Regions from separate parts of the Bradyrhizobium sp. MI1.10 genome, predicted to be linked through region 1. Evidence: predicted binding sites of a transcription regulator. Region 1 holds the regulator's gene; the other holds the start of a gene.
What was found. The regulator LexA, encoded in region 1, represses DNA repair genes until DNA is damaged. The targets are predictions, from matches to a motif close to TGTTCNNNNTGTGTTCNG.
Positions count from the first base shown of each region.

Region 2: the regulator LexA is predicted to act here: its motif matches at 3,783-3,800, upstream of uvrA (excinuclease ABC subunit UvrA).

Region 1 covers NZ_JBVVPN010000002.1:259,655-268,617, reverse strand. The annotation lists gene AC0L3K_RS03375 (alpha-hydroxy acid oxidase) at 69-1,202, shown strand; gene AC0L3K_RS03370 (HAD family hydrolase) at 1,211-1,843, shown strand; gene AC0L3K_RS03365 (hypothetical protein) at 2,012-2,203, shown strand; gene AC0L3K_RS03360 (molybdopterin molybdotransferase MoeA) at 2,462-3,673, shown strand; gene lexA (transcriptional repressor LexA) at 3,849-4,550, shown strand; gene AC0L3K_RS03350 (hypothetical protein) at 5,003-5,437, shown strand; partial or broken gene AC0L3K_RS03345 (ComEC/Rec2 family competence protein) at 5,575-7,847, opposite strand; gene AC0L3K_RS03340 (DUF2171 domain-containing protein) at 7,943-8,176, opposite strand; gene AC0L3K_RS03335 (YybH family protein) at 8,264-8,650, opposite strand; gene AC0L3K_RS03330 (glutamine--tRNA ligase/YqeY domain fusion protein) at 8,659-8,963, opposite strand, start outside.
Region 2 covers NZ_JBVVPN010000002.1:368,519-377,481, reverse strand. The annotation lists gene gyrA (DNA gyrase subunit A) at 1-588, opposite strand, end outside; gene AC0L3K_RS03890 (single-stranded DNA-binding protein) at 961-1,458, opposite strand; gene AC0L3K_RS03885 (outer membrane protein) at 1,918-2,700, shown strand; gene AC0L3K_RS03880 (outer membrane protein) at 2,928-3,617, shown strand; gene uvrA (excinuclease ABC subunit UvrA) at 3,896-6,877, shown strand; gene AC0L3K_RS03870 (DinB family protein) at 6,925-7,488, shown strand; gene AC0L3K_RS03865 (HAD family hydrolase) at 7,507-8,181, shown strand; gene AC0L3K_RS03860 (YVTN family beta-propeller repeat protein) at 8,230-8,963, opposite strand, start outside.

The sequences.
Region 1 (8,963 bases):
AGGATGGTTTTGGCGCCCCGGACGGGTTAGGCGATGAGGGAAGGCTTCAAATTCTCGGGAGGATAACAATGAACGAAGCACCCCGCATCCAACCGGAAAGGAACGTCGAGCTCGGCGCCAGCACCGAGCCGTTCCAGAATCTGCATGAATTCGTCCGGAAAGCCCGCGCCAACCTCAACCAGAATGCCTGGGATTATATCGTCGGCGCGGCCGAGACCGAGACCACGATGCGTCGCAACCGCATGGCACTGGACGAGATCGCCTTTCGCCCGCGCGTGCTGCGCGATGTCCGCAAGGTCACCGGCTCGGTCGAGCAGTTCGGCCGCAAGATGCGCCTGCCGGTGGTACTCGCCCCCGTCGGCGCGCTTGAGATCTTCGATCCGGATGGTGCGGCGAGCGTGGCACGCGCCTGCGGCACTTTCGGTGCGGCGCACATGCTCAGTTCCGTGTCCGAGCCCGGCCTCGAGAAGACCGCCGAAGCTGCGCCCGACGCGCTGCGCCTCTACCAGCTCTATGTGCGCGGCGACGACGCCTTCGTTGCCGACGTCGTCAGCCGGGCCGAGAAGAACGCCTACGCCGCCTTCTGCCTGACCGTCGACACCGCTCACTACAGCCGTCGCGAACGTGACATCGCCAAGCGCTACGTTCGCGAGAGCCGCCTGCGCGCCACCGGCGGCGATTACCAGAAGGGTCTGGAGTGGCGGACGGTGAAGATGATCAAGGACAAGTTCAAGATCCCGCTGATCCTCAAGGGCATCGCGACGCCAGAGGATGCGCTGATCGCGATCGATCACGGCGTCGAATGGATTTACGTCTCCAACCATGGCGGCCGTCAGCTCGATCACGGTCGCGGCGCCATGCATGTGCTGCCCGAGATCGTCGATGCCGTGAACGGCCGCGCCAAGATCATGGTCGATGGCGGCGTCTGTCGCGGCACCGACATCGTCAAGGCGATCGCGGCGGGTGCCGACCTGGTCGGCATCGGCCGGCTACAATGCTGGGCGCTGGCGGCGGCCGGCGAATCCGGCGTGGCGCGCATGCTGGAGCTGCTCGAGGACGAAGTGCTGCGCTGCCTCGGCCTCTTGGGTGCAACGTCGTTCGCCGAGCTCGACAAATCCTGCCTGCACCAGGCGACCGCAACCAACGCGCCGAGTGTGTTCAGCGCGTTTCCGCTGTTCGACCACGAGCCATATCGATACTGAGTGAAAGGATGCAGGTGACATCGCTCTCTCCCGGCAGCGCGGATGCGCTCCTGTTCGATCTCGGCCGCGTGGTGCTCGATATCGATTTCTCCAGGGCAATCGCCTGCTGGGCGGGACATGCCGGCTGCAAGCCCGAAGCCATTGTAGCGCGCTATGTGCGGGACAGCGAAGCCTATCGGTTGCACGAGATGGGGAAGATCAGCGATGAGGATTATTTCGCCTCATTGCGAGCCTCGCTCGGAATCGGCATTTCGGACGCGCAGTTCCTGGAAGGCTGGAACGCGATCTTCGCCGGCGAAATGCCTGACATCGCCGAGCTGCTGCCGCGGGCAGCGAAGCAGATGCCGCTCTACGCTTTCTCCAACACCAACCGGCCGCACGTGGACCATTTCTCGAGGGAATATGCCGACCTCCTCGGCCATTTCCGCGAGCTGTATTTGTCGTCCAGCATCGGCTTGCGCAAACCGGATGCGGAGGCCTTCGACCACGTCGTTGCGGCGATCGGCGTGCCCGCCGGGCGCATCGTGTTCTTCGATGATCTTGCCGAAAACATCGAGGGAGCGCGGGCGCGCGGCTTGACGGCGGTGCATGTGACCTCGCCGCGTGACGTCGGGAACGCATTGAAGGCATTGGGCATTTGACGAGGAGTCGGTGTCGCGAAACCCACGGCGGCACCGCCCGCCGGGACCAATTTTGAGAAATTGAGGAACCCGATCACTTTGTGCATTTTTGTACAGAGTTCCGGGAACGGAATACCGCCTTCCGGACTCTTAGAGTCCGTTGGGACTTCTACGGACGGATGCATCATCGTGCTGGGCAAAACCTACCTCACCAAGCAGGCCTCTCTTCTTCTTGAATTCGCCAGGACAACTTCAGATTCGGACCTTTCCGCCAAGCTTGTGAGCAAGGCCGCCGACCTGAAATCCCAGGCCGATCCGCTGCCCGACAAAGACCAGGGAGCCAAGGCGCCCGACGTAACTCCCGGGCAGGCAGGGAGCTGATCGATGCAGCCCGGGGCGCTCGTCGTTCTCGCCTTGCCGTGATTTTCCTTGCCGTGATTTTCGTCGCTTCCATGGCCGCTCTCCTGCCGATTTGTCAGGTTCTTCGCATCATGCCGCGACGCGCTTGATCCTGCCTTCCGGAACAATGTGAAGCGGCGGGATGACTGTGCCCGCTCAGCGGTTTTTGCCTCTGCGCCCGCGCTCGGCTAGAAGACGTGCGGAACATTCGCCCGAACGTGCCGAGCAGGAGTTTTCGCCGTGGCCTTGATGCCGGTTTCCGACGCGCTTGCCGCGGTGCTGGCGGGTGCAGAGCCGCTGCCGGAAGAAATGATTTCCCTCGACGAGGCCCATCATCGCGTGCTCGCGCGTGACCTCGCGGCGCGGCGCACGCAGCCGCCGCAGGCGATGTCGGCGATGGACGGCTACGCGGTGCGCGCGGCCGATGCCGCGACGATCGATTCGGAGCTCACCGTGGTCGGCGAAGTCGCGGCGGGCCGACCGTTCGCCGGGACGATCGGCGCCGGCGAGGCCGTACGGATCTTCACCGGCGGCGTCGTTCCCGGTGGCGCGGACGCCGTCGTGATCCAGGAGGACACGGTCGCAGCCGGCAAGCGGATCATGATCAAGGAAGCCGCGATCGCCGGTCGGCACATCCGCCCCGCCGGCGTCGATTTCCGCGAGGGTGACGTGCTCCTGCGCAAGGGAAGCCGTGTCACCGAGCGCGACCTCGCGCTCGCTGCCGGGATGAATCATCCGCACCTTGTCGTTTTCAGGCGTCCAAAGGTCGCGATTCTCGCCACCGGCGACGAGCTGGTGATGCCAGGCACCACGCCAGGCCACGGCCAGATCGTCTATTCCAACGGCTACGCCCTGCACGCGCTCGCCCGCAGCGAAGGCGCCGAGACGATCGACCTCGGTATTGCCGCCGACACGCTGGAGGCGACCACCGCCGGCATCCGCCGCGCCCGCGAGAGCGGCGCCGACATCCTGATCACGACCGGCGGCGCATCGGTCGGCGACCACGATCTGGTCCAGCAGGCACTGCGGGACGAAGGCATCGCGATGGCGTTCTGGAAGATCGCGATGCGGCCAGGCAAGCCGATGATGCACGGGCGACTCGGCGCAATGGGTGTGATCGGCCTGCCGGGCAATCCCGTGTCGTCCTACGTGTGCGCTTTCCTGTTCATGGTGCCGCTGATTCGCGCCCTGTCGGGCCGTTCAGTGATTCACCATCGCCGCGAACGCGCCGTGCTCGGCCGCGGCGTCGGCGCCAACGACCAGCGCGAGGACTATCTGCGCGCGCATCTGGAGGAGCGTGACGATGGCACACGCGTCGTTCTTCCCGTCAATCATCAGGACTCTTCGCTGCTTGCGAATCTCGCTGCAGCACAGGTACTTCTCGTGCGCGCACCATTCGCGCCGAAGGCCGAAGCCGGCACGGCTTGCGAAGTGTTGCGGCTCCCCGTCTGAGCACCCCGCAACGCGCGTTCCGCGAACTTTGCTCTGTTCACGGTAAATTAAGCAGTTGCGGAACATGTATCGAACATATAGTGTCCGTTCATGATTTGTTTCGAGCATGTAGCGGCTTATTGCCGAATTCTGCGTCTCGGAATCGGACGACATCAACCGGGGGACTTTGGTCGAGATGTTAACGCGCAAACAATACGAGCTTCTGCGGTTCATCAGTGAACGTCTGAAGGAAAGCGGCGTGCCGCCCTCCTTCGACGAGATGAAGGATGCGCTCGATCTGCGCTCGAAGTCGGGCATCCATCGCCTGATCACGGCGCTCGAGGAGCGTGGCTTCATCCGACGCCTGCCCAACCGCGCCCGTGCGATTGAAGTCATCAAGCTGCCGGAGCTCCAGGCAGCCGCCGGCAGCCGCCGCGGCTTCACCCCCAGCGTCATCGAGGGCAATCTCGGCAAGGTGCGTGCGGGCTCCAGCCTGCCCGCGGACGAGGGCGAACGCCCCGTGGCGGTACCGGTGATGGGCCGCATCGCGGCCGGCACGCCGATCGAGGCGTTGCAGACACGCAGCCACACCATCAGCGTACCGCCCGACATGCTCGGCTCGGGCGAACATTACGCGCTGGAAGTGCGCGGTGATTCCATGGTTGATGCCGGCATCCTTGACGGCGACATGGCGCTGATTCAGCGCAACGAGAGCGCCGATACCGGCGACATCGTGGTGGCGCTGATCGACGACGAGGAAGCGACGCTGAAGCGCTTCCGCCGTCGCGGCGCCTCGATCGCGCTCGAGCCCGCCAACGCTGCCTATGAGGTCCGCATCCTGCCGCCCAATCGGGTGAAGATTCAGGGCAAGCTGATCGGGCTTTACCGGAAGTACTGATACCGGACGTACTTGATACCTGGAGAAGTTGGCGCCTCGCGCGCTTCCGATCGGCATCGCCGGTCAGAGATTGGAGCGGATCATCGTCCGCTCCGGCTGGATAGTCTTTCTGGTTCTGCACAGACTATCCGGCCCCTGCTCCGGCGCTGGCTACTCGCGACGCCCAAGAAGCAGCACCGAAACAGCACCGCTTCGCGGCTCGAGTGTGCGAGGAAACAGCGAGCAGCGATCGAGGTCGTTGCACCAGCCGGCAATATTCGCGCATGCGCCTCCCGAATGCATCGCAACTCTCTTTGTTCCTATTGAATTCGGGAAAGATAATGTGATCGCGGCTTGCGGAAACCAGCCGCAGATTTGCCCACAACCGAGCAGAGCTTTCGTGCTTCAACTCTGATAGAGGCCTGCGCCTCGATAAGAGACGTGGGTTGCTATCCCAGCATGAGGAGCACCCGATGTGTGACTACAGCCTGCATGCCGTCGCGTCGCGCCCCGCCGAAGTCGGCGAGACGATCGTCACGACAAATTTCCGCGGCACCTCGACGCGCGGCTTCGCCTCCGCAGCCGATCCGTCTGTTGCCGTCTGCCTGCTGCCGGGAACGGAGCTCGCCTTCGCAGACGACGTCCGCTACGACAATCGCTGGATCTGGACGCGGACCATCAATTCCCGCGTGGGCAAGTTCGGCAAGATCGATCCGCACGTTCCCGACCGCCATCATGACGCGATCGAATTCCCCGACGGCAAATTTGTGCTGGTGACGCAGCTCGTCGAAGGCCAGCGCGCGACCGTGCTGCAACTGCCTGTGACCCAGTCGGTCATCGAGCGCGAGCACAAGGCGCAGATCATCGCCGACAGGCAGCCGACCGTCACGCACCTGCCGATCGGCTGAAACAGCCGCCCTCCGGCTACGAGGTCGGAGGTCAGGATTGAATTGCCATCGCCGGCCGTGGCCGGCGAGATGGTGTGGTTTGCGCCAGCGAATCCGAGCGGACGCACCGACCCGCTGCGTTGCTCCGCACCATCAGATCAATCGTCGGCCTGCAAGTCGGTCTCCGCCGGCGTTGCGTCCTTGATGCGGGGCGCGGTCGCCTTCGGCGCAAGGCTGCCGTCGAAATCACCCTCGCCGGCGCCGACCGGCAACCAGGGGCGGCTCGTGCCTCTCGCCCTCACCGCCTGAACCACAAATCCGTCACCACGCTGCGTCAGCGCCAGTGCGCTCTGGCTGGCGAGCCGCTGCCGATCGACCACCATCGCCGCGCAATCGGGCGGCGCGGGACGCGTCGTCACCACCAGCGCGGCCCGACTGCAATCGTCGGCGAGAGCGTCGACCCGCAGTGCCAGCGCGACCAGCCTCCCGTCGATCAGTGGCGTCACGCAGCCGGATTCGTCACAGGACACGCCATCAGCCAGCGAGGCTCTGCCGGCATCGCGCGGATCGGCGTCGGCAGCGAGCCATTCCTTGAGCAGAAAGCTGTCCTTGCTGGTCCTGATCAGGTGCAGATATCCGTCCTTGCCCCGCACCGCGACGCTCGCGCCATCCCCGGCGATCAGGATGTCGGGCTGCCGCGCCGACAGTCCCCACAGGATCGCTGCCAGCAGCACCAGGGCGCCGGACCAGCGCAGCGGCGTCCGCAACAAGCCCAGCACGATGATTCCCAGGCTCGCCGCGATCAGCGGCCCGATCCCGAACGCCGCGATGCGGCCGACGGCACCCGGCAATGCTGCGACCCAGCGCGAGACCGCGACCATCCAGTCGATGCCGATCCCCATCAGCCACCAGAACACGCTGTCCAGCCCGAACGGTGCAGCAAGCAGCCCCAACAGCCCCGCCGGCATCACCAGCGCCGAGACCACCGGCATCGCGCCGAGATTGGCGAGCACGCCGAACGGCGTGACACGGTGGAAGTGGAAAGCGGCGTAGGGTGTGGTCGCAAGTCCCGCAATCAGCGAAGCCATGAACAGCATCGCGATCTCGCGGCCGCCCCACATCGCAATGCGTGCAGTCGCCGAATGGTCCGGCGAGGCAAACAAATTCGGCATGCCGATCTGCACCAGCGCCACCAGCCCGAGCGTTGCTGCAAACGACATCTGGAAGCTCGGATGCACCAGCGCTTCCGGCGCGACCGCGAGCACGATCAGCGCGGCGACAGCAAGCGTGCGGAAGGTGATGGCGCGGCGATCGACCATCACCGCGATCAGCACTACCGCGGTCATGAAGAACGACCTTTGCGTCGCGACCTCCGCGCCTGACAGCAGCAGGTAGAACGCAGCGGCGACCAGCGCGGCGGCGGCCGACCATTTCTTGATGGCGAAGCCGGCCGCCAGTCTGGGGATCAGAGCGAGCAGCGCGCGCACCGCGAAGAACACGACACCGGCAACGACCGCCATGTGATAACCGGAGATCGAGAGCACGTGGCCGAGGCCGGAGATGAACATCGCGTCGTTGACGGGCGTGGTGATCGCATCGCGCCGCCCGGTGAGCAGCGCGGTCGCGATCGCCCGGTTGTCGCCGTCGAGCGTCGCCCGGATGCGGGCATCGATCGCATCGCGCAGGCCTTGCATGAAGGCCGCGTAACGCAGCCGCAAGCCGGCGGTCTCAGGCGGCGCCGCCACCGTGATTGCGCCCATCGCGAAGCCGGAGGCGCCGATGCCCTGGAAGAACATGTCACGCGAAAAGTCGTAGCTGCCGGGCCGCACCGGCGCGAGCGGCGGCATCAGCCGCGCCTTCAGCTGAACGAAACTGCCGACCTCCGGCGCCGTGCCCTTGCGGACCGACAGGCGCACGCGCTCGAGCCTGACGTCGCTGCGCTGCGCCTCCATCGCGGTGACGCGCAGCACGAACCTGTCGGTACGCTCGCGGATGTCGCGGGCTTCGACGAAGCCCGACAACGATACCGAATAGAGCGACTTTGCCAGCACCGGGTGAGCGATGCGCGCCGTCTTCCAGGTCGCGACGGCAAAGCCGGCCGCGACCGCCGCGATCATGATGGCCGGGGCGAACAGCCGGCTCCGCCGCAACAGAGCCGCGCCAAGCAGGAGCGCGATGGCGGTCGTGGCTACGACCCACAGCACAGGTTCGTGATCTGCCGAGAAATAAAGCGCGATGCCGCAGCCAAACGCCACGGGCACCCACGGCAACAGCCGCCCGGCGCCAGCCTCGGCGCGCAGCCACGCGTCTCGGCCAGCGATGTCCAGAGGTCGAGGCCTGCAGGCGCGAGGCCGCCCGCGGACGCGGCGCGGCCCGCGGGCCACGTCCCCGCGATCCCCTGCGACCGTACCGGCCGGCCCGGCTCCGCCATTCCCTGCACTCGATGATACGCAACGAAGGCCGAAGCTACCGGAACGTGCAGGCGGGCGGATAGCGGTACGGATCAGGAACGAAAGGGCGCGACCGCTACTTTTCCTCTTCCATCGTCACCGCGACATCCGCCTTGGCCGACAGCCGGACCTTGTTGCCCTCGATGTCCGCGACGAGGCCCTTGTCGATGAAGTGATGATGCCCCTTGTGGCTGCCCTCGCCGCTGTCCTTCTTGGTCAGCTTGATGCGATTGCCTTCGACCTTGTCAACGGTGCCGATATGGACGCCGTCGGCGCCGATGACTTCCATGTGCTCTGCGATGTTCTGCATGGTGGGCTCCTTGTTGGACCCAGCCCAACGCGTGGGGCGCACGTTCGTTCTCTCTCGCGAGAATGACAATGCCGTGTGCCCCGCTGGTCAGATCAGCGGCGCCTGCGAGGAAGCATGGTGATTGACGATCTTCCAGTCGCCATCCTCGCGCACGATGACCCAGCTCATCTTGACCGAGAAATCGGGGCTTTCGCCGGGGAGATCGAACGAGATGGTTGCGGCCATATTGATGAGATCAGGAGCTGCCTGCGCCGCATACACCTCGGAGAAGACCGCGCTCGGCTTGCGCCAGCGCGGCAGGCCGTTGAAATAGTCTGCGACGCCATCCCTGCCCCGATAGAGCTTTGGGTTGGAGCCGAAGAAGAAGGCGTTCTTCGAATACAGAGACGAGAGTGCCGCGGCGTCGAGCGTTGCGAAGCCGGCGCTCCATTTGGCGATGATGGCGGAAACGACGGCGTCGGCTTCGCTGGTCATGGTCGTCCTCAGCCCTTGGCGACTTCCTTCGCGAACGTGTCGCGCAGACCGATGGTGCGCGAAAACACCGGCTTGCCCGGCGTCGAGTCCTTGTCGCGCACGAAATAGCCTTGGCGCTCGAACTGCATTACCTCGGTCGAATTGCCTTCCGCGACCGATGCCTCGACGCGCGCATCAGCGAGAATTTCGAGCGACTGCGGATTGAGGTCGGCCGCGAAATTCGAGGCGTCCGGGCTCGGGTTGGCAAACAGCTGGTTGTAGATGCGGATTTCCGCGGGCACGGATGTCGCCGCCGACAGCCAGTGCATGGTGG
Region 2 (8,963 bases), 110 kb from region 1:
ATTGTGCGGCGGGATGTTGGTCGCCATGCCGACTGCGATGCCGCCGGCGCCGTTGACGAGCAGGTTCGGGAACTTGGCCGGCAAGACCGACGGTTCGGTCTCGTTGTTGTCGTAGTTCGGCTGGAAGTCGACCGTGTCCTTGTCGATGTCGGCCAGCAGAGCCAGCGCCACCTTCGTCAATCGGGCTTCAGTATAACGATAGGCAGCCGGAGGATCGCCGTCGACCGAGCCGAAATTGCCCTGACCGTCGATCAGCGGCACGCGCATGGAGAAGTCCTGCGCCATCCGGACCATGGCGTCGTAGATCGACTGGTCGCCATGCGGATGATATTTACCGATGACGTCACCGACCACGCGGGCGGACTTGACGTACTTCTTGTCCGGCGTGTGCCCCTGCTCGTTCATCGAGTACAGGATGCGCCGATGCACCGGCTTCAGGCCGTCGCGGGCGTCAGGCAGCGCACGCGCCACAATCACGCTCATGGCGTAGTCGAGATAGGACTTCTTCATCTCCTCGAAGATGGAGACGGGGCGAATATCCGAGGGTTGCGCCGGCTGGTCGCCGGGCTTGTCGTCGTCGTCAGCCAAGGGGAAATCCGATGAGGTTTTATCTGGGAATCATATAGCGCATCGAGCCTCTGATAACCACCCTCGCGGGGATCTGGGAAGCGCTTTTTCCGCCTATTTTTCCAACAACTTAAGCCCTTGCGAGCGGTGCCTCGGGCAGCCCCCGCATCGGCCTTGCAAAATCGCCGGTAACACGTGGAAAACCGACCGGCGAGCTTGCCCCGTCAGCGCGTTTGCCAAGCCGCAATCCGAGCTCACCCCAAACATGAAGCGGGCCCGGAAATCCCGAGCCCGTCCTGCCGATTAGTGGGATTTTTTGACACGAGATGAGAAGCGCCGCCCACGCGGCCGGCGCCTCCGCATCGATATGCCTCGTTCTCAGAACGGAATCGCTCAGAACGGGATGTCGTCGTCCATGTCGCTGTTGCGGCCACCGCCGCCGGCGGCAACGGGTCGCCGCGGCGCGCTGCTGACCGGACCGGAGGAGCCGAAATCGCCGCCCGGCTCGTCGCCGAAGCTGCCGCCTCCCCCGCCGCCACTACGGCCGTCCAGCATCGTCAGGGTGGAGTTGAAGCCCTGCAGCACGACTTCGGTCGAGTACTTTTCAACACCGCTCTGGTCGGTCCATTTGCGGGTCTGGAGCGCACCCTCGACGTAAATCTTGGCGCCCTTCTTCAGATACTGTTCGGCGACCTTGCAGAGCCCTTCATTGAAGATCACGACGCGGTGCCACTCGGTCTTTTCCTTGCGCTCGCCGGTCGCCTTGTCGCGCCAGGTCTCCGAGGTGGCGACGCTCAGATTGGCGATCGGCCGCCCGTCCTGGGTGCGGCGGATTTCAGGATCCTTGCCGAGATTTCCAACCAGAATGACCTTGTTGACGCTTCCCGCCATCTCCGCTCTCCGCTCCGAATGCCACTGAATTCAAGAAGGCCGGTCCGCTCCCCGCGCTCCACCGTGCCTGTTGAGGCGACCCTATACGCTCGCCGAACGCTTGCGGACGACGATCAGTCCGTCGCCCCTCCGGTTATCCCCACATATAGCATCGACCTCCGGCATGTTCCAGATTTGTTCTTGGCGAACTTCCGCATCGAATATGTGGCGTCGATCGGCCAATGTACTGCGGGAAGGCACGCGTCGATTGGAACCTTTGTAGGTTCCCAAAAGCGAAGGAAAGAACTTAACATTCAGCAAGTTGTGGGTCCTCGCACGGCCCCGTTCTTGTTGCATTTCGGAGACGGACTTTGCCGCTCCGCAGAGCTACGGTTTCCTCGGACTTAAATCATATGGGCCCTCGTGCCTGATCAACCGCTTCGGGGAAGAAAGAAGCGGACGAACCTGGGGAGACTGGCAATGAATAAGCTTCTTATTGGTGCAATCAGTGCAGTGGCGATGGGCCTGTCGGCTCCCGCGAGCGCGGCGGATCTTGCCGCGCGTCCCTACACCAAGGCTCCGGCGCCGGCGATTGCCACCATCTACGATTGGAGCGGCTTCTACATCGGCATCAACGGCGGCGGTGGCTCGAGCCACACGTGCTGGGACTTCGTCACGCCCGCGACCGGCGTTTTGGTCGGGGAAGGCTGCCATAACGCGGTCGGCGGCACGGTCGGTGGCCAGATCGGCTATCGCTGGCAGTCCACCAATTGGGTGTTCGGCCTCGAAGGCCAAGGCAACTGGGCCGACTTCCGGGGCGACAACGTGAGCACACTTTTCCCCGGCACCGCCCTGGTCACGGGTGATCGCAACCGTTCCCGCATCGACTCTTTCGGGCTCATCACCGGTCAGATCGGTTACGCCTGGAACAACGTGCTGCTTTACGTGAAGGGCGGCGCCGCCGTCGTCGGCGACAAATACGACATCTACGCTGCGGCGGGCACGCCCGGCGCGGGCGCGCTGCTGGCCTCGGCGCGGGAGACTCGCTGGGGTGGCACGGTCGGGGCCGGTCTGGAGTTCGGCTTCGCTCCCAACTGGTCGCTGGGCTTTGAATACGACCACATCTTCCTTGGCGATCGCACGATCGGCTTCACAACGCCCGCGGGTGCGGTTTTCGGCAGCGACCGGATTCGCCAGGACGTCGACATGGGCCTCGTCCGCTTGAACTATCGCTGGGGCGGTCCGGTCATCGCAAAGTACTGATCGCGCTGGAATAGAGCACTTCGAAGGCCGGCCTCGTGCCGGCCTTTTGCTGTGCGGTTCTGCGATATCAATAGGTCAATAGCCGTTCCGTTTTCCGATCGCTGTTGCTTTTCAGTGACACAACTTGCGGCTTCACCGGTGTATGGACGATATCAGTTGGACCACGGCGTCCGATGCTCTTCCGGAACAGGGAGGGACAACAGAAACTGGGACTGGGATTACTGAAGATGAAAAAGATTTGGTTGGCTTCGGCCTGTTTGTTCGCACTCGCTGCCCCGGCTTCGGCCGCTGATCTGGCGGCGCGCCCCTACACCAAGGCTCCGGTGGCCATGGCTTCGGTCTACAACTGGACCGGCTTCTACCTCGGTATCGTCGGTGGCGGCGCCTGGGAAAATTCCTCGACCGACCCGAAGATGAAGGGCGGCTTCGTCGGCGGTACTGCCGGCTACAACTGGCAGACCGGCAATGTCGTGTTCGGCATCGAGGCCGATGGTTCCTGGGCTGACGTCAGCGCGTCGGTCACCGGCCCCGTTGCCGTCCCCGGCTTCGGCCTCGTCAGCACCACCCTCAGCTCGAAGACCGATGCGATGGGCACCGTGCGCGGCCGCATCGGCTACGCCGTCAACAACGTCCTGTTCTACGGCACCGGTGGTTACGCCTGGATCGACAACAAGCTCAGCATCAGCGCGCTCGGCGTGACCGCTTCCGACAGCAAGTGGCACTCCGGCTGGACCGTCGGTGCGGGCGTCGAAGCGTTCTTCGCTCCGCAGTGGTCGGTCAAGGGCGAGTACCTCTTTCGCAGCCTCGGCGGCGAGACCTACTTCTCGGGCGCCCTGCCCACCGGCACGCTCGAGTTTCACACCGTGCAGGTCGGCGTGAACTATCACTTCGGGGGCCCGATCGTCGCGAAGTACTGATCTTCGCTATCGACGCCATCGTGTTACGAAAGGCCGGCCTCGCGCCGGCCTTTTTGTTTGAACGGGACCGGTCACGCGCAGTTCCGCAAGCCGTGCTCCTGCCAGATGCCGCCAGCGCGCCAACAATCCGTTGACGATTCGCAAACGCCACTGGAAATCCGTCCCTGTTCTTCCTACGTTCGCTTACTTACCCATCGGCGCCGATCCCGGTTCCGGGCGATGCGCGCCTTTCAAGTTGGCGCGATCGCGCGCTTTTGGATTCCCTGAGGACCACCAGGATGGATGAAGTGATCAAGGCGAAGCGCCAACAACAGAACGCGGGAGCACACCTGCGCGCGATTACGATCCGTGGCGCGCGCGAGCACAACCTCAAGAACGTCGACGTCGAAATTCCCCGCGACAAGCTCGTCGTGTTCACGGGGCTGTCAGGCTCCGGCAAATCCTCCCTCGCGTTCGACACCATCTATGCCGAGGGCCAGCGCCGCTACGTCGAATCGCTGTCGGCCTATGCCCGCCAGTTCCTGGAGATGATGCAGAAGCCCGACGTCGACCAGATCGACGGCCTGTCGCCGGCGATCTCGATCGAACAGAAGACGACGTCGAAGAACCCGCGCTCCACCGTCGGCACGGTGACCGAAATCTACGACTATATGCGCCTGCTGTGGGCGCGCGTCGGCGTGCCCTATTCGCCCGCCACCGGCCTGCCGATCGAGAGCCAGACCGTCTCGCAGATGGTCGATCGCGTGCTGGCGCTGCCGGAGAGCTCGCGGCTCTATCTGCTTGCGCCAGTCGTGCGCGGCCGCAAGGGCGAGTACCGCAAAGAGCTCGCCGAATGGCTCAAGAAGGGCTTTCAGCGCGTCAAGATCGACGGCGCCTTCCATGAGCTCGCGGAAGCGCCTGTTCTCGACAAGAAATTCCCGCACGATATCGACGTCGTCGTCGATCGTATCGTGGTGCGCCCCGACATCGGCCAACGCCTCGCCGAAAGCTTCGAGACCGCGCTCAAGCTCGCCGAGGGCCTCGCCGTCATCGAATTCGCGGACGCGCCGGCTGCAGCAGCCCCCGCGGAAGAGAAAAAGAAGACGGCCAAGATCCACGACAAGAGCGGACCCGAGCGCATGCTGTTCTCGGAAAAGTTCGCCTGCCCTGTCTCCGGCTTCACCATCCCCGAGATCGAGCCCCGGCTGTTCTCGTTCAACAATCCCTATGGCGCCTGCCCCGCCTGCGGCGGCCTCGGCGTCGAGCAGCATGTCGACGAGGACCTCGTCATCCCCGACAAGGAGCTAGCCATCGGCAAGGGCGCGATCGCGCCCTGGGCCAAGTCCTCGTCGCCCTATTACATTCAGACGTTGACTGCGCTCGGCAAGCATTACAAGTTCACGCTGACCACCAAATGGAAGGATCTGCCCAAGAAGACGCAGAACGCGATCCTCCATGGCTCCGGCGAGGACGAGATCAAGTTCTCCTACGAGGACGGCGTCCGTTCCTATGACACCAAGAAGCCGTTCGAGGGCGTCATCACCAACATCAACCGCCGCTATCGCGAGACCGAGAGCGAGTGGGCGCGCGAGGAGCTGGCGAAGTACTTCCACGACGTGCCCTGCGAGGCGTGCCACGGCTTTCGGCTCAAGCCCGAGGCGCTCTGCGTCAAGATCGGCGGCAAGCATATCGGCGACATCTCCGAGATGTCAGTGAAGGGCGCCGGCGCGTGGTTCGAGACCGTGCCGGAGGCGCTGAACACCCAGCAGAACGAGATCGCCGGCCGCATCCTCAAGGAGATCCGCGAGCGCCTCACCTTCCTGCTCGACGTCGGCCTCAACTATCTCACGCTGTCCCGCTCCTCCGGCACGCTCTCCGGCGGCGAGAGCCAGCGCATCCGCCTGGCCTCGCAGATCGGCTCGGGCCTGACAGGTGTGCTCTATGTGCTCGACGAACCCTCGATCGGCTTGCACCAGCGCGACAACGCGCGCCTGCTCGACACGCTCAAGAGACTTCGCGACCTCGGCAACACCGTGATCGTGGTCGAGCATGACGAGGACGCGATCCTGCTCGCCGACCACGTGCTCGACATCGGCCCCGGTGCCGGCATGCATGGCGGCAACATCATCGCCGAAGGCACGCCCGCCGAGATCATGCGCAACCCCAACTCGCTGACCGGCAAATATCTGACCGGCGAGCTTGAGGTCGAGGTGCCGGAGCGGCGCCCGCCGAACCATCGCCGCACCATCAAGGTGGTCAATGCGCGCGGCAATAACCTCAAGAACGTCACGGCCGAAATCCCGCTCGGCCTGTTCACCTGCGTTACCGGCGTCTCCGGCGGCGGCAAGTCGACGCTGCTGATCGACACGCTGTACAAGGCGATCGCCCGCAAGCTGAACAACGCCAGCGAGGGCGCCGCGCCGCACGACCGCATCGAGGGCCTCGAGCACATCGACAAGATCATCGACATCGACCAGTCGCCGATCGGCCGCACGCCACGCTCCAATCCCGCGACCTATACCGGTGCCTTCACGCCGATCCGCGAATGGTTCGCCGGCCTGCCCGAGTCGAAGGCGCGCGGCTACGAACCCGGCCGCTTCTCCTTCAACGTCAAGGGCGGCCGCTGCGAGGCCTGCCAGGGCGACGGAGTCATCAAGATCGAGATGCACTTCTTGCCCGACGTCTACGTCACCTGCGACGTCTGCAAGGGCAAGCGCTACAACCGCGAGACGCTGGAGGTCCTGTTCAAGGGCAAGAGCATCGCCGACGTGCTCGACATGACCGTCGAGGAAGCGGCCGAGTTCTTCAAGGCGGTCCCGCGGGTGCGCGAGACCTTCCAGACGCTGCATCGCGTCGGCCTCGACTACATCCATGTCGGCCAGCAGGCCACGACGCTCTCGGGCGGCGAAGCTCAGCGCGTCAAGCTCGCAAAGGAGCTGTCAAAGCGCGCCACCGGCCGCACGCTCTACATCCTGGACGAGCCGACCACCGGCCTGCATTTCCACGACGTCAAGAAGCTCCTGGAGGTGCTGCACGAGCTGGTCGCGCAGGGCAACACGGTCGTCGTCATCGAGCACAATCTCGAAGTCATCAAGACCGCCGACTGGGTCATCGACCTCGGCCCCGAAGGCGGCGACGGCGGCGGCGAGATCGTCGCCTGGGGCCCCCCGGAAGACATCGCGAAAGCGCCGCGGAGCTACACGGGGAAGTTTTTGGCACCGGTGCTGGCGAAGGCGCGGAAGCCGAAGCGGAGACGCGCGGCGAGCGAGGCGGCGGAGTAGGTTACGCAGCGGGAGCGTGCCGACACATTGTCTGAGGGAGGTCGCTTTTGCCTGCAGGACTTCTGCAAACCTATCGTGCGTTCGCCCACAATAATGCTTGGGCGAACCACCGGCTGCTCACTGCTTGCGCCGCGCTGTCTCAGGCTGACTTCGAAGCCGCACGAACCGGCTTCTTTCCAAGCCTGCAGCGCACGCTCAACCACATCCATGTCATAGACCTCTTCTATGTCGATGCGCTGGAGGGCGGATGGCTGGGACCGGCGGCTTGGAAGAACCAGGTGCCCCACCTTTCACTTGCCGCGCTGAAGCCCGAGCAAGCCGCGATCGACAAGCGCTTGATTGCCGTCTGCGATGGACTGACGCCCGAGCTTCTCGACGGTCTCGTGCGGATCAACCGCGACACCCGCGTGCAGATCGAACGTCGCGACCGGCTGCTCATGCATCTGTTCCAGCATCAAATTCATCATCGCGGACAAGCCCACGCGATGCTTTCCGAAACGCACGTTACCCCGCCCCAGCTAGACGAGTTCTTCGCCGAGGGAGAGGCGCCGCTCAGGGCCACCGAATTCGACCAACTCGGATGGACCGAGGAAGCGGTGTGGAAAGCCTAGCGGTGTAGCTTCGTCTCCATGCCCTACTCCCTCGCCATCTTCGATCTCGACGGCACGCTGGCTGACAGCTTCCCGTGGTTCCTGCGCACCATCAACGACGTCGCCGACCGCTTCGGCTTCCGCCGCGTCGCCGATGAGGATGTCGAGGGGCTGCGGCATGCTTCGTCGCGCGAGATTCTCAGCCGGCTCGAGGTGCCCTTGTGGAAGCTGCCGGCGATCGCGCGGCATGCGCGGCGGCTGAAGGCTGAGGCGGCCGCCGAGATTTCGCTGTTTTCGGGCGTCGAGACGATGCTGAAAACACTGGCCGGTAACGGCGTGCAGCTCGCACTGGTGACATCGGACAGCGAAGCGAATGCGCGCGAAAAACTCGGCGAGGCCGCCGCGCTGTTCGCGCATTTCGACTGCGCCGCGTCGATCTTTGGCAAGCCTTCGAAATTCCGACGGGTCATCCGCCGCGCCGGCGTGGAGCCGGGCAAGGTCATCGCGATCGGCGACGAGGTGCGCGATATCGAGGCGGCGCGGGCCGTGGGGATCGCCTGCGGCGCGGTGGGCTGGGGTTATGCGGCGCCGGCGGCGCTGCGGGCGCAGGCGCCGGATCACATGTTTGAGCAGATGGATGAGATTGTATGGACGCTGTGCCCCGGTGCAGTAGCCCGGATGAGCGAAGCGATATCCGGGAACGGCGGTGGATGAGGAGAGCCTGTCCCGCAAGTCGCTCCGCTCATGCGGGCTACGACGCCCCTACTCCGTCCTGCGCAAAAACGCCCCGAACGCGCGCGGGCCGTCGCCGGTCTTGACTTCGCCGATCACCTTTAGCTCGACCGCGTCGATGATGTCGAGCGTGTTGCTCTCCCAGCAGGCGACGATGATGCGCTTGCCGTCGGCGGTCGCGGCGATGCCTTCGGGATAATCGCCGACATTGATGCGTTTGATCGGCTTCAAGGTCGCCAGATCGAACACGCTGACAGTGCCGCCATATTGGTCGGTGACGAAGCCGCGGCCCTGCGCCAGCGCCACCGCATAGGGGCGCATCCCGACCGGCACGCGGCCGGTCTCGGACCCAGCGGCGATGTCGATCACGGAGACGTCGTTGGAGCCGACATTGGCGGTGTAGGCCCGCTTGCCTTCGGCATCGATGGTGACGCCGAACGGACGGGTGCCGACCTTGATGGTCGCCTTGCGCTGGCGGGTCGCGATGTCCACCACCGAGACGCTGTCGTCGTCGCGGTCGGCCGAGAGCAGCAGCTTGCCGTCTGGCGTCACTGCGAGCCCCGACGGCGAGGCGCCGACCGCGATGCTGGCCGTGACGCTGCGGCTCGCAGCGTCGATCACCCGCACGGCGGCTGCGTACCAGTCCGCGACATAGACGGTGCGGCCATCCGGCGCGACGGCAATGCCAAGCGGCCCGCCGCCGACCTCGATCCGCCCTGCAATCTGCCGCGTTGCTGCGTCCACCACCGTTACGGCCTTGGCGT